DNA from 2 places in the Lysinibacillus irui genome. Region 1 is predicted to be linked to the other one. Evidence: a T-box and tRNA genes for the amino acid it is inferred to sense, from the RefSeq annotation. Region 1 holds a T-box; the other holds one or more tRNA genes.
The links. A T-box is a leader RNA that pairs with one kind of tRNA and senses whether it is charged. The one in region 1 lies ahead of leuS (leucine--tRNA ligase), so its partner is inferred to be a tRNA-Leu.
Positions count from the first base shown of each region.

Region 2: it encodes a tRNA-Leu, which carries the amino acid that the T-box ahead of leuS (leucine--tRNA ligase) is inferred to sense. The anticodon was not compared.

Region 1 covers NZ_CP113527.1:3,347,113-3,363,581, reverse strand. Annotated here, with positions in the region: gene OU989_RS16850 (alanine/glycine:cation symporter family protein) at 1-1,236, shown strand, start outside; gene OU989_RS16845 (tRNA 5-(aminomethyl)-2-thiouridylate-methyltransferase MnmM) at 1,307-1,882, opposite strand; gene OU989_RS16840 (tRNA modification radical SAM protein MnmL/YtqA) at 1,879-2,835, opposite strand; gene OU989_RS16835 (MDR family MFS transporter) at 3,070-4,248, shown strand; gene OU989_RS16830 (ArsR/SmtB family transcription factor) at 4,399-4,746, shown strand; gene OU989_RS16825 (SulP family inorganic anion transporter) at 4,803-6,545, shown strand; T-box leader at 6,611-6,821, shown strand; gene leuS (leucine--tRNA ligase) at 6,908-9,325, shown strand; gene OU989_RS16815 (NupC/NupG family nucleoside CNT transporter) at 10,152-11,333, opposite strand; gene OU989_RS16810 (sigma-70 family RNA polymerase sigma factor) at 11,708-12,229, shown strand; gene OU989_RS16805 (DUF4181 domain-containing protein) at 12,216-13,160, shown strand; gene OU989_RS16800 (permease) at 13,191-14,453, opposite strand; gene OU989_RS16795 (response regulator transcription factor) at 14,458-15,156, opposite strand; gene OU989_RS16790 (sensor histidine kinase) at 15,195-15,947, opposite strand; gene OU989_RS16785 (ABC transporter ATP-binding protein) at 15,985-16,469, opposite strand, start outside.
Region 2 covers NZ_CP113527.1:3,963,366-3,979,834, forward strand. Annotated here, with positions in the region: gene OU989_RS19900 (ABC transporter ATP-binding protein) at 1-88, shown strand, start outside; gene tsaD (tRNA (adenosine(37)-N6)-threonylcarbamoyltransferase complex transferase subunit TsaD) at 521-1,537, opposite strand; gene rimI (ribosomal protein S18-alanine N-acetyltransferase) at 1,537-1,989, opposite strand; gene tsaB (tRNA (adenosine(37)-N6)-threonylcarbamoyltransferase complex dimerization subunit type 1 TsaB) at 1,982-2,689, opposite strand; gene tsaE (tRNA (adenosine(37)-N6)-threonylcarbamoyltransferase complex ATPase subunit type 1 TsaE) at 2,686-3,135, opposite strand; gene OU989_RS19925 (hypothetical protein) at 3,337-3,675, opposite strand; tRNA gene OU989_RS19930 (tRNA-Asp) at 4,141-4,216, opposite strand; gene OU989_RS19935 (M24 family metallopeptidase) at 4,372-5,436, shown strand; rRNA gene rrf (5S ribosomal RNA) at 5,529-5,644, opposite strand; rRNA gene OU989_RS19945 (23S ribosomal RNA) at 5,839-8,766, opposite strand; rRNA gene OU989_RS19950 (16S ribosomal RNA) at 9,072-10,623, opposite strand; tRNA gene OU989_RS19955 (tRNA-Gly) at 10,821-10,894, opposite strand; tRNA gene OU989_RS19960 (tRNA-Arg) at 10,913-10,989, opposite strand; tRNA gene OU989_RS19965 (tRNA-Leu) at 11,008-11,093, opposite strand; tRNA gene OU989_RS19970 (tRNA-Lys) at 11,162-11,234, opposite strand; tRNA gene OU989_RS19975 (tRNA-Gln) at 11,250-11,324, opposite strand; tRNA gene OU989_RS19980 (tRNA-Asp) at 11,330-11,405, opposite strand; tRNA gene OU989_RS19985 (tRNA-Glu) at 11,436-11,507, opposite strand; tRNA gene OU989_RS19990 (tRNA-Asn) at 11,509-11,585, opposite strand; gene OU989_RS19995 (SprT family protein) at 11,674-12,135, opposite strand; gene OU989_RS20000 (Tex family protein) at 12,203-14,374, opposite strand; gene sigB (RNA polymerase sigma factor SigB) at 14,497-15,282, opposite strand; gene rsbW (anti-sigma B factor RsbW) at 15,260-15,730, opposite strand; gene OU989_RS20015 (STAS domain-containing protein) at 15,730-16,062, opposite strand; gene OU989_RS20020 (PP2C family protein-serine/threonine phosphatase) at 16,126-16,469, opposite strand, start outside.

The DNA.
Region 1 (16,469 bases):
TTTTGGATGTGGGCAATTGCTTTCATTGGTGCGGCAACCGCGTATGTAGAGTCAACATTAGCTCAAATCTATAAAGAAGAGAAAGATACTGAATATCGTGGTGGACCGGCCTTTTACATAGAAAAAGGAATGGGCCAAAAATGGTTTGCAGTTATTTTTGCAGTGGCTGCTTTGATTGCGATGTTAATCTTAATGCCTGGTGTACAGTCAAATGCTATTGCAGGTGCTGTTGAAAACGCTTTCGGTTTGGATACTTGGATCACAGGTCTTATTATTGTCGTTTTATTAGGCGCAATTATTATCGGGGGCGTTAAATCCATTGCAAATGCAGCTCAAATCATTGTACCGTTTATGGCATTAGCATACATCATTATGGCTATTATCATTATTGTTATGAATATCTCTGAAGTACCTTCAGTATTTGCATTAATTTTCTCAAGTGCCTTTGGTGCTCAAGAGATTTTTGGAGGTATTATTGGTTCTGCCATTGCTTGGGGTGTTAAACGTGGAATTTACTCCAATGAAGCTGGCCAAGGAACAGGGGCTCACCCTGCAGCAGCAGCCGAAGTATCGCATCCAGCTAAGCAAGGGATTGTTCAAGCAGCTTCTGTGTACATTGATACTTTATTAATTTGTTCTGCTACGGCATTTATGATTTTATTTACAGGGATGTACAATGTACAAGATGAAAAGGCAGCGGAAGGAACAGATCCATTTATCCATATTGGGGAATTTAATAATGGTGGATTAGCTGGCGATGAACAAATGACATTTGCAAAAAGTATTGAAGCGGGTGCTGCGTATACACAATATGCGGTTGATTCATCATTACCAGGCTTTGGTGCTCCATTTGTAGCTATTGCGTTATTCTTCTTTGCCTTTACAACAATTATGGCTTACTACTACATTGCTGAAACAAATGTCGCTTATTTATTTAGAGGTAACACAGAAAAGGTATTTATTTGGATAGCAAAAATTGCTATTTTAATTGCAGCATTCTATGGTACAGTTCGTACTTCTGGTCTAGCATGGGCAATGGGAGATGTGGGCCTTGGTCTCATGGTTTGGATTAACGTACTTGCCATTTTAATTATTATGAAGCCAGCAATTGTTGCATTAAAAGATTATGAGAAACAGAAAAAAGAAGGAAAAGACCCTGTCTTTGATCCTCGTAAACTAGGAATTAAAGGTGCAGATTTCTGGATTGACTATAATGAAAAACGAAAAAATAAATAGTTAAAGAGGAAGGCGATTAACTAGTTTCTATTAAACTAATTAATCGCCTTTTTTCTTGTACCTGATCGTATTAAATAGGATATTCTTTTATTTTCTCTAACGCAATAACAAATGGTGGATCATTCTGCTGATTGAGGAATTCATATTTTAAGACATGTACATATTTTTGTGGAAGCTTACTGACATAGTCAATAACACTATCTCGCTCTTCCTTTCCACCAGGATGACCATGATAAATGACTAGGACAATTAACCCTCCAATTTTCAAAAGCTTTAGCAAATCCTCGATAGCCTGTATTGTAGTAGTTGGTTGGGTAATAATATCATGGTTGCTACCAGGTAAATAGCCAAGATTAAAGATGGCTGCCGCTACTGGCTTGTGTACAAAGTTTGATACTTCCTCATGTCCTTTGTTTAATACAAGAGCGCGGTGCTCTAAACCGTGATCTAATAGACGATGGAGTGTAGCATCCACTGCCTCCTTTTGAACATCAAAGGCATATACTTGTCCTTTATCTCCGACTAGCTGTGCTAAAAAGAGGGTATCATGGCCATTTCCTGCCGTCGCATCAACCACCGTATCTCCCACTGCTATACTATCCTTTAATAGCCACTGGGCATACTGTAAAACACGTTGTAATTTCATTTTGTAACCTCAGCCTTATAAAACTTCCCTTGCCAACTGCCACGACGTTCAAGCTCGGCATCAATACCATTCAACACTTCCCATTTATTGACACTCCACATTGGCCCAATCATTAAATCAATCGGTCCATCGCCTGTAATGCGATGAATAACCATGTCAGGTGGTAAAATTTCTAATTGATCAGCTACTAGCTTTGTGTAAACATCCTGATCTAAAAATTCTAGCATCCCTTTTTCGTATTGCTTTACCATAGGTGTTCCTTTTAATAGGTGAAGTAAGTGGATTTTAATACCTTGGACATCTAGCTTTGCCACTTCTCGTGCGGTTTCCATCATCATGTCATAGTCCTCTAAAGGCAGGCCGTTAATAATATGTGAGCAAACACGTATCCCATGTTTGCGCAATTTTTCAACACCTTCTACATAGGTTGCATAATCATGGGCGCGGTTAATAAGATTGGCAGTTTTTTCATGAACAGTTTGAAGGCCAAGCTCAATCCATAAATACGTACGCTCATTTAATTCAGCTAAGTATTCTACGACATCATCTGGTAAACAGTCCGGACGTGTAGCAATGGACAAACCAACTACACCTTCTTGCGCTAAAGCAGCTTCAAACTTTTCCTTTAAAACTGGCAATGGGGCATGTGTATTAGTATAGGCTTGGAAGTAGGCCATGTATTTGCCGTCTTTCCATTTTTGATGCATTTTATCTCGAATTTCGGCAAATTGGACATCGATTGGATCGACCTTATTGCCTGCAAAATCGCCAGAGCCAGCAGCACTGCAAAATGTACAGCCACCAAAGGCTACTGTGCCGTCACGATTGGGGCAATCAAAGCCTGCGTCTAACGCTACTTTAAACACTTTATGACCAAATTGATCACGTAAATAGCGATTCCATGTATAGTATCTTTTCCCCTCAGAAGGAAAAGGAAAATTCATTTCTGTCATTTATTTCACTCCTCTAACTCTTTATTTTATCATGTGCTTTTCGTTCCGTCATGGGAGAAGGGCTTAATCATACATAGAAGTTTTAAATTGTAACGAAAAAGAGAAGATGGAATATCATTCCTAAGTAAAATATTGTGGAAGACTTGTAAAAAGGGTAAAATTATTTTCCTTGTACTTTTAAGTGTTTCAGCATAAACTAGCTATTTAGAGAAGCGAAATAATGGAGGTCATCATATGCCAAAACGTGTTTGGTTTTTAATAATTGGAATGCTTGTTAACACAACAGGCAACTCTTTTTTATGGCCTTTAAATGCCATTTATATGCATGATTATTTAGGAAAAACGCTTGCGATGGCTGGCTTTGTCTTAATGCTCAATTCTGCTGCTGGGGTACTTGGTAACCTACTAGGAGGTTACTTATTTGATAGAATTGGTGGCTATAAGGCTATAATGTTTGGCATTCTGTTAACGATTGCTTCACTAATTGGTTTAACGATTTGGCACGGTTGGCCACATTATGTGTGGTTTTTAACAATACTCGGCTTTAGTGGGGGCATCGTTTTTCCAAGTATGTTTGCATTAGCTGGTGCTGCATGGCCAGAGGGCGGACGAAAAGCCTTTAATGCCATCTATTTGGCACAGAATGTTGGAGTTGCTGTAGGACCTGCACTTGCAGGTATAGTGGCAGATTATCAATTTGACTATGTTTTTAAAGTAAATTTAGGGATGTATATTTTATTCTTTTTCATTGCGCTATTTACATTTAAGCGTTTAGAGGTAGGGAGTATTGCACCGAAGAGTGTCGTTAGTGAAAGTAAACGAATTGTTAACAAGGCACCATTCTATGCTTTGTTAATTATTAGTGCGTCCTCCGTTTTATGTTGGCTAGCATATTCTCAATGGAGTGCAACGATTTCGTCTTATACCCAAGATTTAGGCTTGGGGTTAAAACAATACAGCTTACTTTGGACAATAAATGGTCTACTTATTGTTTTGGGGCAACCTCTTATTGCGCCTCTTGTAAAACGGTGGGAGCATCATTTAAAACGTCAGTTAGTGTTTGGTGTAACGCTTATTGCCATTTCTTTTGGAATTATTGCCTTTGCAAGTGATTTTAAAATGTTCGGTGCAGCGATGCTTGTTTTAACATTTGGCGAAATGTTTTATACCCCCGCATTGCCAACCATTGCGAATCAACTTGCACCAAAAGGACGACAAGGGTTTTATCAGGGCATAATTAATAGTGCTGCGACTGGGGGACGGATGATTGGGCCATTATTCGGCGGGATAATGGTGGATCAGTTTGGGATGATCCCTCTAGTGTTAACCTTAGTGGTCATTGTGCTGTTGGCTATTATCCCATGTTTAACTTACGATTATCCTTTAAAAAAGAACAATATAGTTGTAGATTAATAATCTAACAAAATAAAAAGAGAGCAAAATCGAGTGTGTATAACACTAGGTTTTGCTCTTTTTTATAGGAGATATTGAAAAATATTGTCAACAGGCTTACAATTATATATATTCAAATATTTGAATATGTAGTGATATGGAGGTTTTTTTATGGAAGAGGGCTTACAACAGTTTAAGGCGGATTTTTTTAAAGCATTAGCACATCCGTTACGTATTAGAATACTTGAACTCCTTGTAGATGGTCAGAAAAGTGTCAACGAGATTCAAGATTGTTTAGAAAAAGAGGGCTCGGCAGTTTCACAGCAATTAAGTGTTTTACGTGCTAAAAATATTGTTTATGGGGTGAAAGAAGGTAAAAAAGTTTACTATTCTTTAAGTGATCCAATGATTGGTGAATTACTCGGAGTGGCAAAGGATATTTTTAATAACCATTTAGTTAATACCATTTCAAGATTAGAAGAAATGACGAGCAATGAAGGTGACGAAGACAATAAGTAAATCAATGATGTTTAAAAATTATGCTTTGCTTATTATTTTGAAGGGAAGATTTATCTATGAAGTCACTGTTTACAGGACGCTTTGAAGGGTATTCAGTTCATCATGTAAAGAAGGATGTAATGTCTGGAATTATTGTTGGGATTGTCGCCATTCCACTCGCCATGTCCTTTGCCATTGCATCTGGTGTGAAACCTGAGTATGGTATTTATACCGCTTGTATTGCTGGTATCCTTATTTCGCTTTTTGGTGGATCTAAATATCAAATTGGTGGGCCCACCGGAGCGTTTGTGCCGGTATTATTAGGAATTGTCCTTACTTATGGCTATGAAGATTTATTACTTGCCGGTTTAATGGCAGGGGTTCTGCTTTGCTTAATGGGTATTTTTAAGCTGGGGTCTTTAATTAAGTTTATTCCTCGCCCTGTAACAGTTGGTTTTACTGCAGGTATAGCTGTTCTTATTTTTACAGGTCAAATTGCCAATTTTTTAGGGCTAACCAATATGGAAAGACATGAATATTTTATGGACAATATACAAGAAATCGTTAAGCAGCTAGGTACGACGAATGTTTATAGTATCTTTACGGCAATCCTTTGTTTACTAACGATTATCATCACACCAAAACTTTTTCCAAAAGTTCCTGGTGCATTAGTTGGAATTGTTGTTTCAACTCTTGTGGCAACGTTCTTCTTTTCAGGACAAGTTGCCACTATTGCAACAGCCTATGGTCAAATTCCTAATTCATTACCTCATTTTGCTTTTCCTCCTATTACGTTGGAACGCTTACAACAGCTTATTGGTCCAGCGTTTGTCATTGCAATGCTAGGAGGCATAGAATCTCTGCTATCTGCTGTCGTTGCAGACGGGATGACAAATAGTAAGCATAACAGCAACCGGGAACTTATTGGGCAAGGGATTGCCAATATCGTGACGCCATTGTTTGGAGGTATACCTGCCACGGGTGCGATTGCACGTACAGCGACCAATATTAAAACAGGCGCAGTTTCTCCTATGTCAGGTATCATCCATGGTGTGTTTGTCTTAGTCACATTATTGTTATTAGCTCCATATGCGTCACACATACCGTTAGCAAGTATGGCTCCTGTGTTAATGGTAGTAGCTTGGAATATGAGTGAACGACACCATTTTTCGCATATTGTGAAGTTAAAATCTGGAGATTCACTTGTATTATTGATTACCTTTTTATTAACTGTCTTTACTAGTCTTACATTAGCAGTCGAAGTAGGGCTAGTCTTGGCTGTGCTTTTATTTGCGAAACAGATGAGTGAAAAGCTTGTTGTCACAAAAGTATTACCCGATCATTCCCTCAAAGGTGAGAAGGTGCAGGCACATGTCGTTCACAAGCAGCATGATTGTCCGCAAATTAGCATGTATACAATTGAAGGTCCACTGTTTTTTGGTGCAGCACAAATGTTTGAACAAACGATTGAAAGCGCGTTACATCAGAAATCAAAAGTTTTGATTTTACGAATGGGGAAAGTGCCCTTTATGGATTCAACTGGTGAAGCATATTTTAGCAATATCATGGATAACTTTATAGCGCAAGGTGGTACTATTTTGTTAACTGGTGTGCAAGGTGATTTAAAGGTAGCCCTGCAACACAATGGAATCTACGATAAAATAGGCGCGCAACATTTTTATCAGCACACAGGAGAAGCAATTACAAAAGCTATTAGCTATTTGGATGTAAATCAATGCATTGGATGTCAGCATTTTGCTTTTCATGAATGTAAGGATTTATCTAAAACTAAGGAAAAAAAGGAATTAATTGTTCAGTAATGGGTAACCTGTAAACAAAGGCTTGTGCTTTTCAATACTTTCCATTAGAATAAATGCAATATCATGTAAAGACTGTGATGAGGAATAGTAGATTTGTGGTTCTTTTTAGAGAGCTAGCGGTTGGTGAAAGCTAGTAAGAAAGCAAGTTGAACTCGCCTTCTGAGTCTGCCCGCGTGAAATATCGTGTGTCGTTTCTTCCGCGTTAAGGAAGCTTGAGCCGAGTGTAATCACTAATCTGGGTGGTACCGCGGGAGTACAAATTCTCTCGTCCCTTCTTTAAGAATGGGGCGAGTTTTTTTATTTTTTAAATATTTTGTCAATTCTGATGAAGAGCAACATGATCCATCGAAGGAGGAAAAAGAATGAGTTTTAATCATCAACAAATTGAAAAAAAGTGGCAGCAATATTGGGCTGATAATAAAACATTTAAAACTGAAAATGAAACAGCGAAGCCTAAATTTTATGCCCTAGATATGTTCCCATATCCATCTGGTGCTGGACTTCATGTAGGCCATCCAGAAGGATATACAGCTACAGATATCCTATCACGCTTTAAACGTATGCAAGGCTACAATGTATTACACCCAATGGGCTGGGATGCATTTGGTTTACCAGCTGAGCAATATGCACTTGATACTGGTAATGATCCAGCTGAGTTTACCGCAAAAAATATTGCGACATTCAAGCGTCAAATCCAAGAGCTAGGCTTTAGCTATGATTGGGATCGCGAAATTAACACAACGGACCCTAACTATTATAAATGGACACAATGGATTTTTATCCAACTTTATAAAAAAGGTTTAGCTTATGTCGATGAAGTGGCTGTGAACTGGTGTCCAGCACTTGGTACTGTATTGGCGAATGAAGAGGTAATTGATGGGAAATCAGAACGTGGAGGGCATCCAGTAGAACGTCGACCAATGAAACAATGGATGCTAAAAATTACGGCATATGCAGACCGTTTAATTGATGACTTAGAGGAAGTAGATTGGCCAGAGTCTATTAAAGATATGCAACGTAACTGGATTGGTCGTTCAGAAGGGGCAGAAGTAACATTTGATATTGATGGTACAGATCAAAACTTCACGGTATTTACAACACGTCCTGATACATTATTTGGTGCTACATACTGTGTGCTTGCACCTGAACATAAATTAGTAGAACAGATTACTACTGCTGAACAACGCCAAGCTGTCGAGGATTATTTAGAAAAGGTCAAAATGAAATCTGACCTTGAGCGTACAGATTTAGCGAAAGAGAAAACAGGTGTATTTACAGGAGCCTATGCAGTGAATCCGATTAACGGTAAAAAAGTTCCGATTTGGATTGCTGATTATGTACTAGTGTCTTACGGTACAGGTGCTATTATGGCGGTTCCAGCCCATGATGAACGAGACTATGAATTTGCAACAGCGTTCGGCTTAGACATTGTTCCTGTCCTTGAAGGCGGAGACATCAGCAAAGAAGCATTTACTGGTGATGGTCCACATATTAACTCGGACTTCCTAAATGGTTTAAACAAAGTAGATGGCATCGCGAAAGCAATCGAATGGTTAGAGCAAAAAGGCGTAGGGGAGAAGAAAATCTCTTATCGTCTACGTGACTGGTTATTCTCTCGTCAACGTTACTGGGGTGAACCGATTCCAATGATTCATTGGGAAGATGGCACGATCACACCTGTTCCAGAAGAGGAACTACCATTAATGCTTCCGAAAACAGATAATATCCGTCCATCGGGTACTGGTGAATCACCATTGGCAAATATTGCAGAATGGGTGAATGTTGTAGATCCAGAGACAGGCAAAAAAGGCCGTCGTGAAACAAATACAATGCCACAGTGGGCAGGCTCTAGCTGGTACTTCTTACGCTATATCGATCCTACAAATACAGAAGCGATTGCTGATCCAGAATTACTAAAACGCTGGTTACCAGTTGATATTTATATTGGTGGGGCTGAGCATGCTGTACTACATTTACTATACGCTCGCTTCTGGCATAAAGTGTTATATGATTTAGGTGTTGTTCATACGAAAGAGCCGTTCCAAAAATTATTTAACCAAGGTATGATTCTTGGTGAAGGTAATGAAAAAATGTCTAAATCTAAAGGGAATGTTGTAAACCCAGATGAAATCATCGATTCGCATGGGGCAGATACATTACGTTTATATGAAATGTTTATGGGACCACTTGAGGCTTCTGTTGCATGGTCTACAAATGGCTTAGACGGCGCACGACGCTTCTTAGACCGTATCTGGCGTCTATTTGTCAATGAAGAGGATGGAACAATCTCTGCTAAAATTCAAGTATCTAACGATCAAACACTTGAAAAAGCTTATCACCAAACAGTGAAAAAAGTGACAGAGGATTATGAAGGCATCCGCTTTAATACAGCTATTTCACAAATGATGGTATTTATCAACGATTGCTATAAAGTTGATGTGATCCCAACAGCCTATGCGGAAGGTTTTGTTAAAATGCTAGCACCAATCGCTCCACATATTGCTGAAGAATTATGGCAGCTATTAGGTCATGAAGGAACAATTTCTTTTGCGCAATGGCCAACGTATGATGAAGCTAAGCTTGTGGATGATGAAGTAGAAATTGCTGTACAAGTTGCAGGTAAAGTACGTGCTAAAATCGTCGTAGCAAAAGATGCTTCAAAAGAGGACATCGAAAAAGTGGCATTGGCTGATGAAAAAGTACAAGAATATATGGCAGGAAAGAGCTTAGTAAAAGTCATCGTTATTCCAGGCAAACTTGTCAATATTGTCGTTAAATAAAGAGACATAAATTAAAATGTGCATTACTAAAACATAGTTATCAATACCTAAATAAAAAAAAAAATCAAAGGACAAAACATATTTTATATGACTAATATGTTTTGTCCTTTTTAAAATAGTATAACGAAATACTAAAAAAACCTTCAGGTTCGGTCCATCCTTCTCATTTATAACGATTAAACGGAATTCTTTTAACACTTTTGTATTTTTTAAATGGACAGGTACAGTAAATCCAGATCCTTTCTGGATAGGTTCTCAATGTTAATTATTAGAAAAGGAGAATAGTTTTGTTATCTATAGTTCCTATTATTCTTTTTGGTATTTCACTTGCCCTTTGTATTGTACTATTTCTTAGAATGAATCGAATCAAAGAACGTAAAGAGAAATTACCTCTAATAATTCTATTTAGTTTCACTCTACTTAGTTTTTTAGTGCTATTGTATTTTGGGCTTTTTCATTAAATAACATCGTTAAATTTTTTGAAGTGAAGGAATGGATAGATCCCATTCAAGAGTAGAATCATTTGAATCAGTCTATTATTCAGAACGATGAAAAACTGAAAGAACACTCATCTGTTTAAGAGTTAAAACAAATGAGTGTTCTTTTTTAATTTGATAAGTGTTGGGCATGAACGCCTTTTAATTGGAAAAAGCGGTCATATTCAGTCATTCTTAGCACCTAACTTTCTTTTCATCCTTTCTTGTCTACATCTTGCAAATGTCGTTGTTTTGATGTGCAACCCATAGCGATTACGAAGATACAATACAGAAAAACTGCACCCAACTAACCGAGTCGAGTGCAGTTCAAAAATAGTCCCATATTCAGTTTAAATAATCAATCCAACAATAATAGCTGTTAGGATACTTACAAGTGTAGCGCCGTACAACAACTTTAAGCCAAATCGTGCAACAACATTACCTTGTCTTTCGTTCAACCCTTTCACTGCCCCGGAAATAATACCAATGGATGAAAAGTTGGCAAAGGATACAAGGAATACAGAAATAATGCCCAGTGTACGTTCACTCATGGACGCTGAGACGTCACCAAGATTGATCATGGCAACGAATTCATTCGTTACTAATTTAGTTGCCATAATGCCGCCAGCAGAAACAGCATCTTTCCATGGGATCCCCATTAAGAAGGCGATTGGTGCAAAGATATAGCCTAATATTTCTTGGAAAGAGATGCCGATAATCATATCAAATAGTGAATTGATTAAATCCATTAAAGCTACGAAACCAATAAGCATGGCACCAACAATGATGGCTACTTTAAAGCCATCCATAATATATTCTCCAATCATTTGGAAGAAGGCTTGCTTATGCTCATCTTCAATCGTTAAGATATCTTCCTTTTCATCTACAGTATAAGGATTAATGATGGAAACAATGATAAAGCCCCCAAATAGATTCAGGACTATGGCCGTTACAACATATTTAGGCTCAATCATTGTCATGTAGGCTCCAACAACTGACATCGAAACGGTAGACATAGCTGATGCACATAAAGTATACATACGATGAGGGGCAATCTTATCTAATTGTTTTTTGACCGTTATGAATACTTCGGATTGTCCTACCATAGCAGAAGCAACGGCATTATAGGACTCTAATTTTCCCATACCACTGACTTTGCTTAAAAATAATCCTATCCATTTCATAAATAAGGGAAGTATTCTAAAGTGTTGTAAAATCCCGATCAAGACTGAAATAAAGATAATCGGTAATAATACTGTTAAAAAGAATGGTGATTCTCCTTCATTTGCTAAACCACCAAAAACAAATGATATACCTGCATTGGCATATGATAATAAATGATCAAATACTTTTGTGATTCCTTTGATTAGAACATAACCAACTGTTGTATTGAGTAGTAAAGCTGCCAATAAAAATTGGATGATTAACATAATAACTATATATTTATATTTTATTTCTTTTTTGTTTTTACTCATTAAAAAAGCTAATGCAAAAACAAGTAACAATCCACACAAGGATATTAAGTACCTCATCATTTCCTCCATATTTATATATAATATTTTTTGCCATGATGTTCCAATTTCAAAAGAACAGCTTAAGATCTAATTAGTCAGACGTCAGACAAACAATCTCACTATAACAGTTTTTTTGCTAGTTATTCAATAGAAAAAAGAAAAAAAGTATGCTTCTTGGCATACGAATACGATAAATACAGTGTATAACCGACATATTCCAAATAAAATCATTAAAATCAACGATGAAAAATGCTTGTTACAATGCTTTTTTATTGTGTGGAGTTTTTGAAAAATTATGTCCATCGTATAAACGTAGCGGTTATTTTCTTTTTTGTGAAACCAATAAGCAATGGATTACGACTATAGGGTGAATGTGTATAGGAGGTGTTTGGGTGAGTGAGCATTTAGCAGCCATTATGGAAGAGCACGGTGAATATTGCTTACGAGTGGCTTATCTATATGTAAAGGACTGGTCGATTGCTGAAGAAATTGTTCAGGATGTATTTTTCGCGTATTATCGTCAGCAGAATCGTTTTGAACAAAGATCCTCCCTAAAGACGTGTTTAGTCAAAATTACCGTACATAAAAGTCATGATTATCTACGAAGTTGGAAAAATAAACGACATCTATTGATGGAAAAAATACATATGGGTGCAAGTAAACGTACTCCGGAAAAGGAATTAGTAGTTAAGGATGAGCGATCAACATTAAAGTGTGCTTTATTTGAGTTACCAATTACTTATCGAGAGGTAGCTATCCTTTATTATTATCAGGAATTAAAGATCAGGGAAATGGCAGATATTCTTGCATGTACAGAAAATACCATTAAAACTAGATTGCACCGAGCAAGAAAAATGTTACAGGAAAGATTAGAGAAAAGTGAGTGGGAGGTGTTAGTAGATGACAACTTTTAAAGAGAAGTTGGATCAAGAACTTGGCGAAGCACCACGATTTACGCAATCATTACAGCAGGATATTCTACAGCGAGTACAGCAAGAAAAAAAGGTAACAAAACGCTGGTCATATCCACTGATTTTTATAGGTGCGATACTCATACTACTTTTGTTAGTAGAGATGGGGCCATTAGGACAGATGGAGCAAACTCGTCAAGCTTCAATTGTTACCCTGGCACAGCAAGAAACAGTAAAAAAATATACGATGATTTCAAATTCAGATGAGGAGACCTTTCTAGCGGGAAGACCTGGGTGGACGATTGGCCAAAAAGTATATAAACAAATTCCCGAAAAGGAATTATTACAGCAGCTATTACAGCAGGCCACAGTAACACAGAAATATGAAGAGAACCAATTTTTATTTCGTACCATACAGGATGTTTGGGCACAGTTTGAAAATGACCAGATCATTAAGTTGAAGATGTTCATAGGTGAGGAAAGTATTCTAATAGAAGATCATGACCATAAATCATTTTATAAAGTTAATAATAGAGAACTGACAAAGGCTTATGAAAACCTCACTCTCAAAGATCAAGCTAAATTTGGAATGAAAGGTTATGTTGTTTTTCTAGTCCTTCTACTAGCTATTCATATGCTTGTCGAAAAAATAATGAGGAAAAGGTTCAACATTCCAAAGGGGTATGTTTCTAAGGGCCATCGACGTGCTGTATGGACTCTTAAAGCTTTGAATATCGTCATGCTCATTTTATTTATGGTAAAAGGGTGGATTTTATATACCGTCATCATTGGAGGATACTTAACTGTTATTCTTTTTAGTTCCATTTTTATAGACTACTGCTACGGTCGAGAGGAAAAAAGACATTATCTTTCTATCAGTTTAGCTATTGTCAGTCTCCTATTACTTAGCCTATTTATTTTTTATATCAGCTAATTGAAGACAAAAGCCTGAACCCGAAAAAATCTAGTGTTCAGGCTTCTTTTCTTTAGTTTCAGTTTGTAGCATTAATTGATAGATACACGAAATCATAAAGCTAGCAGCTAATCCATATAGCATGTTAAAGTTTAGACCTACACCTAATCCGATAATCATGGAAAGCAGTAGAACCAGCCAGCTATGTTGATGAATGCTACGATTAGTAAATAACAGAATTAACATAAACGGTAGCATTGAAATGTGTAAGAAGGCGAAAGAATAGATAACACCTAAAATAGTTAAATCAATAGATAAGAAAAAAATTAATATAATAACCATTAGACAAATCAAATAAAAGTAGTAAGGTCTTTTCTTCACAAAAAATCGTTTCGTTGCCCGCATGTCTACTAGTAAGGTTGTTACAACAGCTAATAGAACAATAACAAGGAAGGCAAAAGTTAGAAAGCCTGGTTGTACTTCATATAAAAATGTGAAAATCAGAACTTGAAACTGGCCAAAGGAGCCACCATATAAAGCAATCATTAAGATGGCTGTGAATGACAGTGTTAATAACGCTAAGATCACACCTGATGAAAGTAGACTACGACGCACTTTTTTTGGCTTAATAAATGCAATTAAATACCAAGTCGATTTATCAAAGAGAACTTGTCCTAAAACAGCTAGTTGAATTATAACAAAAAAGAGTAGGATCTCACTATTTTTAAAATAAAATAAATACGGGTGGTATAAGCGAATTCCTTCATATACAGTACTTGCGCCATTTTGTACGAAGTAATAAATGGGAATAAAAATAAGTAAAGAAAAAAGAGCAATAATAAATAAAATTTCGAGCCATAGTATACTTTTCACAGACATGATCCGATCAAGAAGTAACATGATAATTAAAAATAAAAAAAGTGTAATAGGCACAGGGATATTTAACATAATTTCAGATAATACACTGATGCTTATTAATTGAATTAGCCATAGTTCAATGCCTGTCAGAAGATAAAATAGCCGTATCACTTTTAAATTCATGCCACTTAATTTCTGCTGTATCGTAAAAAGTAAAAAACTTTGTGTATGTTGATGTTGCGTGTAATCACTCTTATTTAACAATGAGCCGAGTACAATAAACGAAATAGCCGTTGCTAATGTATAACAAATACCTGCCATAAAGCCAAAAGAAATAAGGGCTGAGGGTGAGGACAATAATAAGTTCCCATGAATCCATCTAGCTAAAAGAATGATAACACCTGCCGCAGTGCTTAAACTTGCAAATGGTACGAGCAATGGAATTTTCTTTAGCATACAATCAATTACCTTTACTTATTTTAGATGATTTATATTGTCGTGGTGATTGGTTATATTTTTTCTTAAAGGCGACACTAAAATAGTGTTGGCTATTAAAACCACAGCTCTCTGCAATTGTAGACATACTTGCATCCAGATTATCATTTATTTTCTTCACAGCCATTTCTAGTCGATAATTGTTTATATACTCATTAATTCCGACGGACTGCTCCTCCAAAAATTTACGGCTTAAATAGCTAGGGTTCAAATGAATCTTTTCTGCAATTATATTTAAACTCAGTTTTTCATAATAGTTTTCATGAATATAGGAAAGTGCGCTTTGGATTGCATCATGGTTAGAGCTCCACACTTTATATTTCTCCACGATAGCATTTAATTCGCTAGCAATAACTGGTTTTGTAAGATAATCCTTTACCCCGATACGCAATGCTTGTTGGGCATATTCAAAGGTCTGATAAGCAGTTACCATAATGATATCAACTTCATAAAGCTCCTTTAGTTCCTTACTTAAAGTGATTCCATCTTTCCCAGGCATTTGAATATCTAAAAAGGCGATGGTCATACGGTGCTTTTTAGCTAATTGCAGAGCTTGTGAGGCATCCTGAGCAGTATGGAATGTCCAATTAGGAAAATGAGGTTTTAATAAATAAATCATTTGCTCTAATTCTAGCGGCTCATCATCTGCGATTAATATATTCAAGGTGTCATTCTCCTTTCACATTCAAATTGATAGAAAGCCTAAGCGGGAACATGGATTGTCACAGTATAAAACTGTTCATTATTTTTGATCGAGAATAAAATATTTTCGAGTCCATAAATAAGCTCAAGTCGTTTTCTAATATTTTCAAGACCGTAACCTTGCTGCAATTCGTCCTCTACTAGCACAGTAGTATGTTCTATCTTTTCAAGTGGTTGTGTATTTTTAATTTCTATTAATAATATGTTATCCATTTTTTTTATCGTAATAGATAATTCCGCAGGTCCTATATGTTTTTCAAAGCTATGTTTATATGCATTTTCAATAATGGTCTGCAGAATAAATGGAGGTATCGGGACAGTTAGGGCCTCATCATCCACATGCTTATGAATCGTCAAACGATGTCCAAAGCGTAACTGTTGGATATTTAAATAACTATCGACAAATTGTACCTCGTTTTTTAATGCAATTAAAACCTCATGATTATTGTATTTAAATTTAAAAAACGTTGCTAAGGCCTCAATGCCCGCAACCAAATCCTCCTTTCGATTGATGCGGGCTAGGCTTAGTAATGAATTTAATGCGTTAAAAAAGAAATGCGGCTGTATTTGCTGATTTAACTGGAGAATATTCGCTCTTTGTAAATCCTGCTCAAGCTCTAAATTTCTTTTTTCCTCCTCAAGGCTATCGATTTGTTTTTCGAAAATAAATATAAAAGTAAGCAGAAAAGCTCCAATAATTGGAGCAATTACACATAGGAGAATATATATGTTGAAGGTTTCTAGTTGTAACATAATGACCTCTCCAATTATTTTATTTGTGTAAAGTACATTAAACTAAATTTTCTGCAAAATGGCAAGCTACCTTATGTGTTGCCGTGATTTCTCGTAATGCTGGAACTTCTGCTTTGCATTTATCTGTTGCGAATGGACAACGTGTGTGAAAGCTACAGCCAGTAGGTGGGTTAAGAGGTGACGGTAGGTCTCCTTTTAAAATAATACGCTCCTTGCGATGTTGCTTATCAATCACTGGAATAGATGAAAACAGTGCTTTTGTATAAGGATGATGTGGTTGTGAGAACAGTGACTGCTTATCAGCAATTTCCACGACCTTCCCAAGATACATAACCATAATACGGTCTGAAATATGGCGAACAACACTTAAATCATGTGAGATAAATAGAAATGTTAAATCTAAATCTCTTTGTAGCTGCTTCAGTAAATTTAATATTTGTGCTTGAATGGAAACATCTAAGGCAGAAACAGATTCATCACAAATAATAATTTTAGGATTAACAGCAAGGGCTCTCGCGATAC
Region 2 (16,469 bases), 620 kb from region 1:
TGAATTAGCCACTGCTAAAGAACAGCATGAGCTATTGGAATTAGAATGGCTTGAGTTGAATGAGGAATTAGAAAATATTAATATGTAATTTGATTTAAGCCATATGCCTTCACATATGGCTTTTTTCTTTACTCCTCTTTATTTTTCATATATATTGGTCAAGTGCTATTTTTCGACAAAAAATGCCCACAGTTTTATACACACTAAAAATCTAGTAATACCAACATATCAACAGAGTTTTCCACATTGTCCACAACCAAAATTTATTTTATCCACATATATTCACGTAAAAAGAGCTACTATATATTGAATAATCACAAGTTATGCACAAGTTATCAACATTTTGTGCATAAGTACGCGTGTTCGCTATTTAGTTCAGTACTTTACCTGTGGATAATTTTCTGAAAAATTTGTCAATTAAACTTAAATAGTACCTATTCTCTTAGCATCATTCTTATATTATCTACATATTTTCGACAATCAAAAAGAGATATCTAAAAAATAGATACCTCTTTCATCTCTACACCCAGGATTTTAATTCCATTCCTGGACGTCCATTCATCGTTAAATTTCCTCTAACGCCCGCTTCCAACATTGGCATAGCTGCAGCACCAATCATCGCCGCATTATCCGTACACAATTTAAGTGGTGGTACAAAAAACGGAATACCTTCCTTTGAAAATACAGCCTCTAATGAAGCACGCAAGCCTTTATTCGCGGCTACACCGCCTGCTGCAATGACCTGTTTCACTCGATATTGTCGAGCAGCTCGCAACGTTTTAGCAGTTAATACTTCTACAACACTTTCCTGGAAGCCTTTTGCAACAGCTGCGGGTGAAATGTCTTCACCTCTTTGATCCATATTATGTTTATAATTAATGACGGCTGATTTTAAGCCACTAAAACTAAAATCGTAAGAATCCTCTTCTAGCCATACCCTTGGAAATGGAACAGCCTCTTCGCCCTCATGAGCAAGCTGATCAATACGTGGGCCACCTGGGTAAGGTAAATTTAATACACGTGCCACTTTATCATAGGCTTCTCCAGCTGCATCATCTCGCGTTTCACCAATGACCTCGAAAGAACCATGTTCCTTCATATAGACAAGCTCTGTATGACCACCTGATACGACAAGTGCTAATAAGGGAAATTCCATTGGCTGAACGAGTGCATTTGCATAAATATGACCCGCAATATGATGTACACCAACAATCGGCAAGTTGTTTGCAAAAGCAAAAGCCTTAGCCGCATTAATGCCAATCAACAAGGCCCCTACTAGACCAGGACCCTCTGTAACAGCAACCGCATCTAAATCTTCTGGCTTTAACTTAGCTTGTGCTAATGCCTCTTCTATCACCATTGTAATTTGTTCGACATGATGACGTGAGGCAATTTCAGGTACAACGCCACCAAATCGCTTATGACTTTCTATTTGAGAAGCAACCACATTCGATACGATTTCATGTCCATTTCGAATGATTGCTGCTGCTGTTTCATCACAGCTCGATTCTATTGCTAATATCAATCCATTTTTCATTATAAATTCACCCACATGACAAGGGCATCCTCCCCGTTATCAGTATAATAGCCTTTACGTATGCCACCATCTTGGAACTGTAGCTTGCGATAAAGGTTTTGCGCAATGCTATTTGTCACACGTACCTCTAAAGTCATAACTTCCATTCCGTGTAAACGAGCTATTTGCATCGCCTCACGCATTAGCCCCTCGCCTATCCCTCGGCCACGTGCTGCTTCTATAACAGCTACATTTGTAATTTGGGCTGCATCTATAACCATCCACATGCCACAAAAACCAATAATAGTGTCATCTGCATCGATGGCTAATACATAGTGTGCATACTGATTTTCATGTACCTCATAGTAAAATGAATCTAGTGTCCATGGCACAGGAAAAGAAGCCACTTCAATTTCATAGACTGCAGGTACATCATCAGAGACCATTTTACGATAAGTTACAGTACTACTCATGTTCCTTCTCCTTCTGTTCTTTCAGCCAATTTGCCTCTGCTTCCGCAATACGTTTATATTGTGGGACAAAGTGATGGGTAGCTTCAACACTTGGAAGTTCCATTTTAGTCGCAACACGAATTACTTCCGCCGCTCGTGGCAAGTCAAGACTAAATGGTGCACGTACTGCTGTATCACCAAGAACTTCTACAATATTGTCCCAAAAAATATCTACATCTGTTCCCACAAACAAAATAGGTGCCTCTAATGCCTTCAAACGCTCTAATAAATCAGTGATATGTGTATGATAATCCTCGACAATAGCCTCTAATGCTTGGCCTTGATAAACGGCCGTATAGACATTGCCTCTTCTTGCGTCAAAAATTGGGCAAACCAACCCATTATATAAGGCGGCATTTGCAGCTAATGCCTTTAAACTAGATATCCCCACTAAAGGCTTCTGCAATGTCCATGCAAGGGTTTTGGCTAGCGTCACTCCTATACGGACACCTGTATAAGAACCTGGCCCTTCAGATACGGCAATTGCATCCAATTCGTTTGGTTTAATACCTACTCGAGCTAGTATCTCCTCAATAGCTGGCATCGCACCTGCTGAATGGGTTAATTTTATATTTTGTATCATTTCGGCCACCACTTTGCCATCCTTCACAACTGCAACAGAAAGCGGTGTATTCGCTGTTTCTATTCCTAACCAAATCATTTCATTAGCTCCTCACATAGTGCCTCATAGCGTTCCCCACGAGGTAATAACACAAAGCGTCGTTCATTTTCTCCGATTCGGTAAATCTCTATCGCCAAGCGATCCTGTGGCAAATCTTGTTCAATTAAATGTGCCCATTCGATCACTGATACCGCATCTCCATAAAACAATTCATCCCAACCAAGATCCTCATCACTTTCTGCTAACCGATAGACATCTAAATGATTAAAGGGTAACCTTCCCTCATACTGCTTAACAATCGTAAAAGTTGGGCTGTTGACTGTTCTTTTGACTCCAAGTCCCTTCGCTAAAGCTTTTGTAAATGTTGTCTTACCAGCGCCTAGATCCCCCTCTAATGTTATGGTGTCTTGCGCTTCTAGTAAATTTGCTAGCTTCACGGCAAAGCGTTCTGTATCATCAACTGAATTCATGATTATTTCATACATACTCTTTTTCCTCTCATCACTACATTACCTCTAGTTTACCTAAACTAGCGGAAATGTTCAAAGCATCCAATATGAATTATATCTTGCTGAAATGGTTCTAACTAAAGAAGCAATGTGTCTTGGCTTTGATATTGTGCTTGTAAGAAGGGTAACCATTGAATAAAAAAAACACGCCTTCTATTGTGAAGACGTGTCAACTATCTATCTATTGGAATGGCCTTTAACAGCAATAATCTCTTTATCAATTAGTTTATCATTCTTAAATTTCAATAAATAAGCCTGTGTCATCAGGATTTCATCATTCCACCGATATTCATTATTTTTGATCTTTTTACCTGCGCCGCCTACTGTTTCTACTACTTCAATATATGACATATCATTTTTTAATTTCTCAAATTCTGCTTCATTCATATTTTTTTGCCAGTGATACGCATTTGATTCTTCTATCTCTATAATAGGATCTCCACAGCCTACCATCAATATCATGGAACCAATAAGCAAAGGTAAATAAAGACGTTTAAAAGAATAGTCTTTGCTCATATTAACACCTCCGTAGCCAATCCGATTACTTCTAATGTTTACCCCTAATTTTTATTTTAGAAACATATCTAATTTTACCTTATAGAAACGCCATCATTTATCGGTAATTTTTACTATCTTTAGATAATATTAAATATATGCAATAAGTTTTATTTATTACACTTATAAAAAGCTTTTACAGCGATTAGACATCTTTCTAAGAGAATTTGATGAGCTATTTAGGACGTTAGATGTTATTTTTTATAAAATAACGGTAGGTTCGTCATGAGTCCTTCGCCGACTATAAAGCTTTAAGCCCCAATGTTGATACGCTATGAACTAGGTCCTCATGAAGTTTAACATTGACGCTTCCAGCATATTTGAAAAAGTCCACTTTGGAGGTGTATAACTGAATGAATATCCGATTGAACACAATAAAGCCCTTATGACTTTAACAATCATAAGGGCTATATATTTAATTATAAATGGCGGTCCCGACCGGGATCGAACCGGCGATCTCCTGCGTGACAGGCAGGCATGTTAACCGCTACACCACGGGACCTCTTTAAGACATTTATAAATATATCATAAAAAAATTAGATATGCAACAAATATTTTCATATTTTTTATTCAAAAATTATCTACGTATCTATTTTTTGTAGACTCTAAACATGATGCAAAATTTGCAGTATAGTTAACGTAAAGGGGGAAAATTATATGTCAAAATTAAACGAATTACGACAATCTTTACAAGGACAAGATATGGACGCAATTATTATTACAAACGCTCAGAATCGCCGTTATTTAACAGGGTTTACAGGCAGTGCAGGAACAGTTATCGTAACAAACACTCGCGCTCTCTTATTAGTAGACTTCCGCTATACACAACAGGCAAAGGATCAATGTAAAGCTTTTGAGGTTCTAGAAATTGATCGCAACCGTTTATATGAAACCATTCAGGAAATTTTTGAACAGGATTCAATTAAAACAGCAGGTTTTGAGCAACATCATGTTACATATCATAGTTATCAATTAATGAATAATAAATTGACAGCCACATTGAAGCCATTGTCTACTATTGTAGAAGATTTACGAAAGATTAAAACACCCGAAGAAATTGAAATAATAAAAAAAGCAGCATGGATTTCGGATGAGGCATTTAAATATATTTTAACTATCATTGAACCAGGCATTTCTGAACTTGATATTGCCCATGCATTAGAATCTCATATGCGAAAAAATGGTGCCACTGGGGCAGCCTTTGACATGATTATCGCTTCAGGTTATCGTTCAGCATTACCGCATGGTGTAGCGTCCTCTAAAGTAGTTGAGCAAGGTGATATGCTGATAATGGATTTTGGCGCTTATTTTCAAGGCTATCGTTCGGATATGACTAGAACGATTGCAATTGGGGAGCCATCAGACCACTTAAAGGAAGTATACCAAATCGTTTATGACTCTCTCCAACATGCCCTTTCCAAAATGAGAGCAGGTATTACAGGACGAGAGGCAGATAGCTATACTCGTGACTATATTACAGCAAAAGGTTATGGACATAATTATGGACATGGTGCAGGACATGGTATAGGATTAGATATCCATGAAAATATATTTATGACTACGGTCTGTGAAGATATTCTAGAAGAGAATATGGTATTAACAGTTGAACCAGGTATTTATATACCCAATATAGGCGGCGTACGTATCGAGGATGACGTTATCATTAAGAAAGACAGTGTGGAAGTACTTACCCACTCTCCAAAGGAACTCATTATTTTATAAATAAACAATAACATCAAAGAATAATTACAAATGTAATTATTCTTTAATTTTTTAAATAAAAAAGCAGCCAGCTCACAGCTGACTGCTTTCTTGCCTAGCGACGTCCTACTCTCACAGGGGGAAGCCCCCAACTACCATCGGCGCTAAAGAGCTTAACTTCCGTGTTCGGTATGGGAACGGGTGTGACCTCTTTGCCATCATCACTAGACTATGTTCGACCTTCAATACACGGCGTATTACTCCGTCAGCTGCTCTCGCTCAATCAGTCACGTACATTAGTACGCTCCCTCAATCACTCGGTTGCTTCCTTGTTCTACTTGTGTCTTGAAGCTCTCATTTTTATTGTTGAAAGTATTGTTCTTTCAAAACTGGATAAACGGTGCATTGAATGCTTCAAACAATTTGGTTAAGTCCTCGATCGATTAGTATTCGTCAGCTCCATGTGTCACCACACTTCCACCTCGAACCTATCTACCTCATCGTCTTTGAGGGATCTTACTTACTTGCGTAATGGGAAATCTCATCTTGAGGGGGGCTTCATGCTTAGATGCTTTCAGCACTTATCCCGTCCACACATAGCTACCCAGCGATGCCTTTGGCAAGACAACTGGTACACCAGCGGTGTGTCCATCCCGGTCCTCTCGTACTAAGGACAGCTCCTCTCAAATTTCCTACGCCCACGACGGATAGGGACCGAACTGTCTCACGACGTTCTGAACCCAGCTCGCGTACCGCTTTAATGGGCGAACAGCCCAACCCTTGGGACCGACTACAGCCCCAGGATGCGATGAGCCGACATCGAGGTGCCAAACCTCCCCGTCGATGTGGACTCTTGGGGGAGATAAGCCTGTTATCCCCGGGGTAGCTTTTATCCGTTGAGCGATGGCCCTTCCATGCGGAACCACCGGATCACTAAGCCCGTCTTTCGACCCTGCTCGACTTGTAGGTCTCGCAGTCAAGCTCCCTTGTGCCTTTACACTCTACGAATGATTTCCAACCATTCTGAGGGAACCTTTGGGCGCCTCCGTTACCTTTTAGGAGGCGACCGCCCCAGTCAAACTGTCCGCCTGACACTGTCTCCTGCCCCGCTAAGGGGCATGGGTTAGAATTTCAATACAACCAGGGTAGTATCCCACCGACGCCTCCTTCGAAGCTGGCGCTCCGAGATCTCTGGCTCCTACCTATCCTGTACAAGTTGTACCAAAATTCAATATCAGGCTACAGTAAAGCTCCACGGGGTCTTTCCGTCCTGTCGCGGGTAACCTGCATCTTCACAGGTACTATAATTTCACCGAGTCTCTCGTTGAGACAGTGCCCAGATCGTTACGCCTTTCGTGCGGGTCGGAACTTACCCGACAAGGAATTTCGCTACCTTAGGACCGTTATAGTTACGGCCGCCGTTTACTGGGGCTTCAATTCGCAGCTTCGCTTGCGCTAACCACTCCTCTTAACCTTCCAGCACCGGGCAGGCGTCAGCCCCTATACGTCACCTTACGGTTTTGCAGAGACCTGTGTTTTTGCTAAACAGTCGCCTGGGCCTATTCACTGCGGCTCTCATGCGCTTGCACGCTCAAGAGCACCCCTTCTCCCGAAGTTACGGGGTCATTTTGCCGAGTTCCTTAACGAGAGTTCTCTCGCACACCTTAGGATTCTCTCCTCGACTACCTGTGTCGGTTTGCGGTACGGGCACCTCTCACCTCGATAGAGGCTTTTCTTGGCAGTGTGAAATCAGGAACTTCGTCCATACGGACTCGCCATCACAGCTCAACGTTACAGTGTGCGGATTTGCCTACACACACGCCTTACTGCTTGGACGCGCATAACCAACAGCGCGCTTACCCTATCCTACTGCGTCCCCCCATTTCTCAAACGGTGAGGAGGTGGTACAGGAATATCAACCTGTTGTCCATCGCCTACGCCTGTCGGCCTCGGCTTAGGTCCCGACTAACCCTGAGCGGACGAGCCTTCCTCAGGAAACCTTAGTCATACGGTGGACGGGATTCTCACCCGTCTTTCGCTACTCATACCGGCATTCTCACTTCTAAGCGCTCCACCAGTCCTTCCGGTCTGACTTCAACGCACTTAGAACGCTCTCCTACCACTGACATCGTAGATGTCAATCCACAGCTTCGGTGAATCGTTTAGCCCCGATACATTTTCGGCGCAGCGTCACTCGACCAGTGAGCTATTACGCACTCTTTAAATGATGGCTGCTTCTAAGCCAACATCCTGGTTGTCTGTGCAACGCCACATCCTTTTCCACTTAACGATTACTTTGGGACCTTAGCTGGTGGTCTGGGCTGTTTCCCTTTTGACTACGGATCTTATCACTCGCAGTCTGACTCCCGTGTATAAATATCTGGCATTCGGAGTTTGTCTGAATTCGGTAAACCGGGATGGCCCCCTAGTCCAAACAGTGCTCTACCTCCAGTATTCTCATCACGAGGCTAGCCCTAAAGCTATTTCGGAGAGAACCAGCTATCTCCAAGTTCGATTGGAATTTCTCCGCTACCCACACCTCATCCCCGCACTTTTCAACGTGCGTGGGTTCGGGCCTCCAGTAAGTGTTACCTTACCTTCACCCTGGACATGGGTAGATCACCTGGTTTCGGGTCTACGACCACGTACTATTTCGCCCTATTCAGACTCGCTTTCGCTGCGGCTCCGCCTTCTAAAGCTTAACCTTGCACGTAATCGTAACTCGCCGGTTCATTCTACAAAAGGCACGCTATCACCCATTAACGGGCTCTAACTACTTGTAGGCACACGGTTTCAGGATCTCTTTCACTCCCCTCCCGGGGTGCTTTTCACCTTTCCCTCACGGTACTGGTTCACTATCGGTCACTAGGTAGTATTTAGCCTTGGGAGATGGTCCTCCCGGATTCCGACGGAATTTCACGTGTTCCGCCGTACTCAGGATCCACTCAGGAGAGAACGAACTTTCGACTACAGGGCTTTTACCTGCTCTGGCGGACCTTTCCAAGTCGCTTCATCTAACTCGCTCTTTTGTAACTCCGTATAGAGTGTCCTACAACCCCAAGAGGCAAGCCTCTTGGTTTGGGCTCTTCCCGTTTCGCTCGCCGCTACTCAGGGAATCGATTTTTCTTTCTCTTCCTCCAGGTACTTAGATGTTTCAGTTCCCTGGGTCTGCCTTCAAGACGCTATGTATTCACGTCAAGATACTACGCGATTAAACGTAGTGGGTTCCCCCATTCGGAAATCTCCGGATCAAAGCTCACTTACAGCTCCCCGAAGCATATCGGTGTTAGTGCCGTCCTTCTTCGGCTCCTAGTGCCAAGGCATTCGCCGTGCGCCCTTAATAACTTAACCTACAGCTTTCAATACACATCGCATTTCGTTGTCAGCTTCACTCGTTCAATCAGTCACGTACTGAAGTACGCTCCTTCATTCACTCGATTGCTTCCTAGAACTGCTTGTGTCTTGAAACCTTACTAATGTTATTAAGCCTATAAAAAACTTAAAAAATAAATGTGTTTGTTACAATTTCAATGTCGTTTTATCCAGTTTTCAAAGAACAAGTTTTGAAGTATTTCATTCGGAAGAATGAACCTTCAAAACTGAACGCAAAACGTAATCTTACAAACCCTAGGTTTGTATTCCGAAATAATCCTTAGAAAGGAGGTGATCCAGCCGCACCTTCCGATACGGCTACCTTGTTACGACTTCACCCCAATCATCTATCCCACCTTCGGCGGCTGGCTCCAAAAGGTTACCTCACCGACTTCGGGTGTTACAAACTCTCGTGGTGTGACGGGCGGTGTGTACAAGGCCCGGGAACGTATTCACCGCGGCATGCTGATCCGCGATTACTAGCGATTCCGGCTTCATGTAGGCGAGTTGCAGCCTACAATCCGAACTGAGAACGACTTTATCGGATTAGCTCCCTCTCGCGAGTTGGCAACCGTTTGTATCGTCCATTGTAGCACGTGTGTAGCCCAGGTCATAAGGGGCATGATGATTTGACGTCATCCCCACCTTCCTCCGGTTTGTCACCGGCAGTCACCTTAGAGTGCCCAACTAAATGATGGCAACTAAGATCAAGGGTTGCGCTCGTTGCGGGACTTAACCCAACATCTCACGACACGAGCTGACGACAACCATGCACCACCTGTCACCGTTGCCCCCGAAGGGGAAACTATATCTCTACAGTGGTCAACGGGATGTCAAGACCTGGTAAGGTTCTTCGCGTTGCTTCGAATTAAACCACATGCTCCACCGCTTGTGCGGGCCCCCGTCAATTCCTTTGAGTTTCAGTCTTGCGACCGTACTCCCCAGGCGGAGTGCTTAATGCGTTAGCTGCAGCACTAAGGGGCGGAAACCCCCTAACACTTAGCACTCATCGTTTACGGCGTGGACTACCAGGGTATCTAATCCTGTTTGCTCCCCACGCTTTCGCGCCTCAGCGTCAGTTACAGACCAGAAAGTCGCCTTCGCCACTGGTGTTCCTCCAAATCTCTACGCATTTCACCGCTACACTTGGAATTCCACTTTCCTCTTCTGCACTCAAGTCCCCCAGTTTCCAATGACCCTCCACGGTTGAGCCGTGGGCTTTCACATCAGACTTAAAGGACCGCCTGCGCGCGCTTTACGCCCAATAATTCCGGACAACGCTTGCCACCTACGTATTACCGCGGCTGCTGGCACGTAGTTAGCCGTGGCTTTCTAATAAGGTACCGTCAAGGTACAGCCAGTTACTACTGTACTTGTTCTTCCCTTACAACAGAGTTTTACGATCCGAAAACCTTCTTCACTCACGCGGCGTTGCTCCATCAGGCTTTCGCCCATTGTGGAAGATTCCCTACTGCTGCCTCCCGTAGGAGTCTGGGCCGTGTCTCAGTCCCAGTGTGGCCGATCACCCTCTCAGGTCGGCTACGCATCGTCGCCTTGGTGAGCCGTTACCTCACCAACTAGCTAATGCGCCGCGGGCCCATCTTATAGCGACAGCCGAAACCGTCTTTCAGTGTTCCACCATGAGGTGGAACAGATTATTCGGTATTAGCCCCGGTTTCCCGGAGTTATCCCAAACTATAAGGTAGGTTGCCCACGTGTTACTCACCCGTCCGCCGCTAACGTCAAAGGAGCAAGCTCCTTCTCTGTTCGCTCGACTTGCATGTATTAGGCACGCCGCCAGCGTTCGTCCTGAGCCAGGATCAAACTCTCCATAAAAGAAATTTGATTAGCTCAAATTGTTTTGCTGGCATCAATTTTGATGTCCAAAATTTTGTTTTGTTCACTAGCCGAAACTAGTTACTTAAAACTTTATTGATTACGTTTTGCTTGTTCAGTTTTCAAGGTTCATAACGTCGTCTTTCAGACAACTTCTTTATGTTATCACACAACCATTTGGTTGTCAACACTTTTTTTGGAGCGGGTGATGAGAATCGAACTCACGACATCAGCTTGGAAGGCTGAGGTTTTACCATTAAACTACACCCGCGTATTTATTGTTTAAAATTGGCGCGCCCGGCAGGAGTCGAACCCACAACCTTCTGATCCGTAGTCAGACGCTCTATCCAATTGAGCTACGGGCGCATATAAAATTAAATGACTTGGTGCGGCCGAGAGGACTTGAACCTCCACGGGGTTGCCCCCACTAGGCCCTCAACCTAGCGCGTCTGCCGTTCCGCCACGACCGCATTCGATTAGTAACTTTCTCATTATACTACGATAACCAAAAAAGTCAACCTTTTTTCTTAAAATAAGATGAGCCATGAAGGACTCGAACCTTCGACCCTCTGATTAAAAGTCAGATGCTCTACCAACTGAGCTAATGGCTCAAATTAAGAAATGAATGGCTGGGGTACTAGGATTCGAACCTAGGCATGACGGAATCAAAATCCGTTGCCTTACCGCTTGGCTATACCCCAATAAGTGGCGGTCCCGACCGGGATCGAACCGGCGATCTCCTGCGTGACAGGCAGGCATGTTAACCGCTACACCACGGGACCAAATTATTGTAATTTAAAATATAAAGAAAATGACCCCTACGGGATTCGAACCCGTGTTACCGCCGTGAAAGGGCGGTGTCTTAACCACTTGACCAAGGGGCCATGGCTCCGAAGGCAGGACTCGAACCTGCGACAACCTGATTAACAGTCAGGTGCTACTACCAACTGAGCTACTTCGGAATAATCATGTAATGTTGTCGTCGTTATCTTGTCGACTTTTACTATTATAGGGACAACTTAATAAAACGTCAACTGTTTTTTTATTTTTTTACTCTAATAGTTTTAATCTCCCCAAACACTTGCTACAACAATACTTTTCAACATTCATTTTTATTTTTCGAACATATAATTGTTGGCAATTGACACAAGTATAAGTATAACGACGACTATATTTGGTAGTTGATGCTTTAGGAGGTTGTAAAACTGAGCAAAATCGAGGTGCATTTACTTTTTTTAATAATGCCCGAAAGTCTTGATCTCGATGTTGATACCCTTTACCTTCTATATGTAAATGATAATGACATAGTTCATGCAGGACTATACCTTCAATTTCCTTAACGCCATATAGCTCAAAGGCTTTAGGATTAATTTCTATATTATGGGATTGTAAAAGATACCGCCCTCCTGTTGAACGTAATCTAGCGTTAAAGTAGGCTTGATGTTGAAATGGCTTTTGAAAACTTTCCAAGGATAAGCGACGAACAAGCTGTTGTAATTCCTCATTGTTCATAATGATCACCTCTAACAACAAGAATACCACACTGCGTAGTATAGACAGTGTGGTAAAAATTTATTACTTATTCTAATGTTTGATTTTTAGGCGGAAGCATTGTTAAAGAAATACGCCCTTTATTTACGTCTATTTGTTCAACCCAAACAGTGACAATATCACCTAAAGCTACAACTTCTAATGGATGTTTAATGCGCTTAGTTTGTAGTTTAGAAATATGCACAAGTCCGTCTTGTTTCACTCCAATATCAACAAATGCACCGAAATCTACTACATTTCGAACTGTCCCCTGGAGCTCCATCCCTATTTTTAAATCTTCCATTTTCAACACATCGGTTTTCAGCAATGGTTGCGGGAAGGCATCACGTGGGTCTCGGCTTGGTTTCATTAAAGTATCCACGATATCTTGAATGGTCACAACGCCTATGCCAAGAACTTCACTTAACTTGTCAATATCTAAAGCTGCAATTGCTGCTTCTGCCTTGGATGTTCCGAGCTCTTTTTTATCTATTTGTGCCTCAGCTAAAATTTGCTCAGCAAGTTTGTAGCTCTCAGGGTGAATTCCCGTCGCATCAAATGGATTTTTTGCTTCAGGAACACGCAAGAATCCAATAGCTTGTTCATAAGTTTTAGCACCAAGCCTTGGAATCTTCTTTAATTGTGCTCGTGTAGTAAATTGACCATTTTCCTCTCGCATCTTAACGATATTCTCAGCAACTGTTTTCGATAAACCAGAAACATATTGTAAGAGTGATGAGGAAGCTGTGTTAACATCAACCCCCACTTGGTTAACAGCTGTTTCTACTATAAATGTTAGCGATTCATTTAATTTTTTTTGAGAAACATCGTGTTGATATTGACCTACCCCTACTGCTTTTGGTTCAATTTTCACCAACTCTGATAAAGGATCCTGCAAACGGCGTGCAATGGAAACAGCACTGCGTTGCTCAACCTGCAAATCAGGAAATTCTGCACGTGCAATATCAGACGCCGAGTAGACAGACGCTCCCGCTTCATTGACAATAACATAAGCCACATCGGTCGTAATTTCACTTAATACGTCCGCAATAAATTGTTCCGTTTCTCTGGATGCTGTTCCGTTACCGATTGCAATTATACTTATTGGATACTTAGCTAAAATACCTTTCACCGTAGCTTTAGATTTTGCCACATCGGGCTTAGGGGGATGTGGATAAATAGCTGTTACCTCTAGCATTTTCCCAGTTTCATCTACAACCGCTAGCTTACAGCCTGTGCGGTAAGCCGGGTCAACTCCCAATACATATTTCCCTTTCATTGGTGGTTGCAGTAATAAATTTCTTAAGTTTTCAGAGAAGATGTGAATAGCTTGAGCCTCCGCTTTTTCTGTAAGCTCATTTCGTAATTCTCTTTCAATAGAAGGCTGAATTAAACGCTTGTATGAATCTTCTATAGCTAGTTTAACTTCTGCAATAGCAGGAGATGAACCAGTGGCAGGTATCCATTCCTTCCACATAATCATTAATACTCGATCCACTGGTACATGGATTGAAACCTTTAAAACTTCTTCTTTCTCTCCTCTGTTGATGGCTAAAATACGGTGTGGAACGATACGACTAACAGGCTCTTCGTACTCGTAATACATTTCAAAAACATTTTTTTCATCGATTTCAGCATTTTTCACAGTTGTTACAAGGACTCCATCTTTCCATGAGTACGCACGGATTTTCTCACGAATTGCAGCATCATCAGCAAAACGTTCTGCTAAAATATCTCGAGCTCCCATTAGAGCTTCCTCTGTATTGGCAACTTGTTCATTATCTACAAAATCAACAGCTAATTGCTCTAATGTATCATTACTAAATGCTAATAGAAGGTCTGCCAGTGGTTCTAAGCCTTTTTCTTTCGCAACAGTTGCCTTTGTACGTCGTTTTTGCTTATACGGTCTGTATAAATCCTCCACGCGCTGTAAGACTGTTGCTGAAAGAATCGCCTTTTCTAATTCGGGCGTAAGTTTATCCTGTTCCTGAATTAAACGGATAACCTCCTCTTTCCGTTGTTCAAGTTGCTGTATGTAGTGATAACGATCCTCTACAGCTTTAATCTGCACTTCATCGAGAGATCCTGTTACTTCTTTACGATAACGCGCAATAAATGGTACCGTGTTTCCCTCTTCTAATAATTTTATAACAGCATCTACTTGCCCTGGTTTGACCGCTACATCTTTTGCAATGAGCTGTAACATTTGTTTTTGTTCCACATCATCACTACCCTTTTTCTTTTCATTTTACCATTACACTTTACTAAAAATGCAAAAAAATAGTCTACTCATATCTGTTTGAGTAGACTATTTTTTTGCATATTAACAAACCGATAGATAGATTAGAGCGAAACACTGCCACTCGCTAGAATAGCCTCTTGTAATTTCTTTATTGCTTTTCTTTGTATTCTTGATACATGCATTTGAGAAATTCCTAATCGTTCTCCAGCTTCTTTTTGACTAAGTTGCTCTAAATATGTAAGCTGAATAATCTGTTTTTCTCTCTCATTCAACACAACTAGCGCATCAGCAACGATCATTCGTTTATCAGTTATTTCGTAGCCGTCATCTTCTCTACCCAAAATATCGAATAACGTGACTGTACTACCATCTGAATCTGACTCTATCGAATGATCCATAGAAAGAGCTTGATAACTACGGCTCATTTCCATAGCTTCTAAAACTTCTTCTTCAGCAACCTCTAAGCGTTCTGCAATATCTTTAATAGAAGGAGAGCGCTGTAGTTCAATTGTCAGCGCCTCCACCGTTGATTTGATTCTCGGTCCTAGTTCTTTTATTCGTCTAGGCACGTGAACATCCCATGTTTTATCACGTAAAAATCGCTTAATTTCTCCAACTATCGTTGGCACCGCAAATGCCTCAAAACTACGACCAACATTCGGATCAAAACGTCTGATTGCACCTAATAAACCCAGCATCCCTACTTGAACAATATCATCATAGTAAGATTTACCATTCGAATATTTACGTGCTATTGATTCAACTAGATATCGATAATGAATCACTAAGTTTGTTTGTGCTTCATCATCCTCCGTTGACTGGTACAATTCAATCCACTTTAGTACATCTTCCTTGGATGAAGATTTATGTAGTGATTCTTTCGACATTTTTTTCCACCTGCTCCCTAGTGACATACTTTGTCATAAAGACAGTTACGCCACCATCGTTATTGATCATCACCTCATCCATCAAAGTTTCCATTAAATAAAGTCCTAAACCACCTTCTCTAAGCCCCGCAATACTTTCTTCAGGATGATATGGTCCAATCTTAGACTTGATCTCTTCGAAATTAAAGCTATTGCCATAATCCGCAATCATCATTTCCATTTTATTGTCGTATAGCGCACATCCAATGACAATTTCGCCTTCTTCATCTTCTTTATAAGCATGGTGAACAACATTCGTTACAGCTTCACTTGCTGCAATTTTTAAGTCTTCGATATCATCATAATTAAAACCGATCCTACTAGCTAAGCCCGAGACAGTTAATCGAATGACACTGACAAATTGCGGTTTAGCAGGAACTCTAATTTCAATATAGTCAAATTCCTTCATTATCTTAATTCCACCTTTTTATCAGTTTCGATATCCATCAAATCACTTAGTCCTGTAATTTCAAACAATCTTTGTAATCTATTTGATAAACCAACCAGCTTTACTTTGCCATTTTCACGTAACGCTCTTTTATAAAAGGCAACAAAAATCCCAAGACCTGTACTATCCATGTAATTTACCTTTGATAAATCAAGTTCAATCTCTAACCCTTCAGTTATCTTTACAGCTTCTAATTCCTCTCGTAATCCAGAAGCAGTAAATGTATCAATTTCACCTTCAACAAAACCAAATAATTTATGATCAATTTCTTTAAAATGTATTGTCACGTCCATATAGCACACCTCCACCATATTTGTTAGACTATTTTCTCTTCCCTTTTCAATTAAAACGTAAACCTATTTTTTTAAAATAACTACAGTAAAATCATCAGTTAGTTTAAAATTCTGCACTTTCTCTATTTCCTTATAAAGAATTTGGCACAATTGCTGAGCTGTTAAATGCTTATTCTCCTTAATTAAAGCAGTAATAACCTCTCGTGAATTTAAGCTTTCCTGTGCTCTAAATTCTGTTACTCCATCCGTCATCATAATTACTAAATCATTTTCTTCTAAAACGATTTCATGAAACGAATATGTTGTTTCTGGCAATACACCAAGTAATAAACCTTTAGCATCTAAGGAAATAAATTGATCTTCCTTAGCACTGTAATGCAACGCTGGCTCGTGACCTGCTGAGGCGT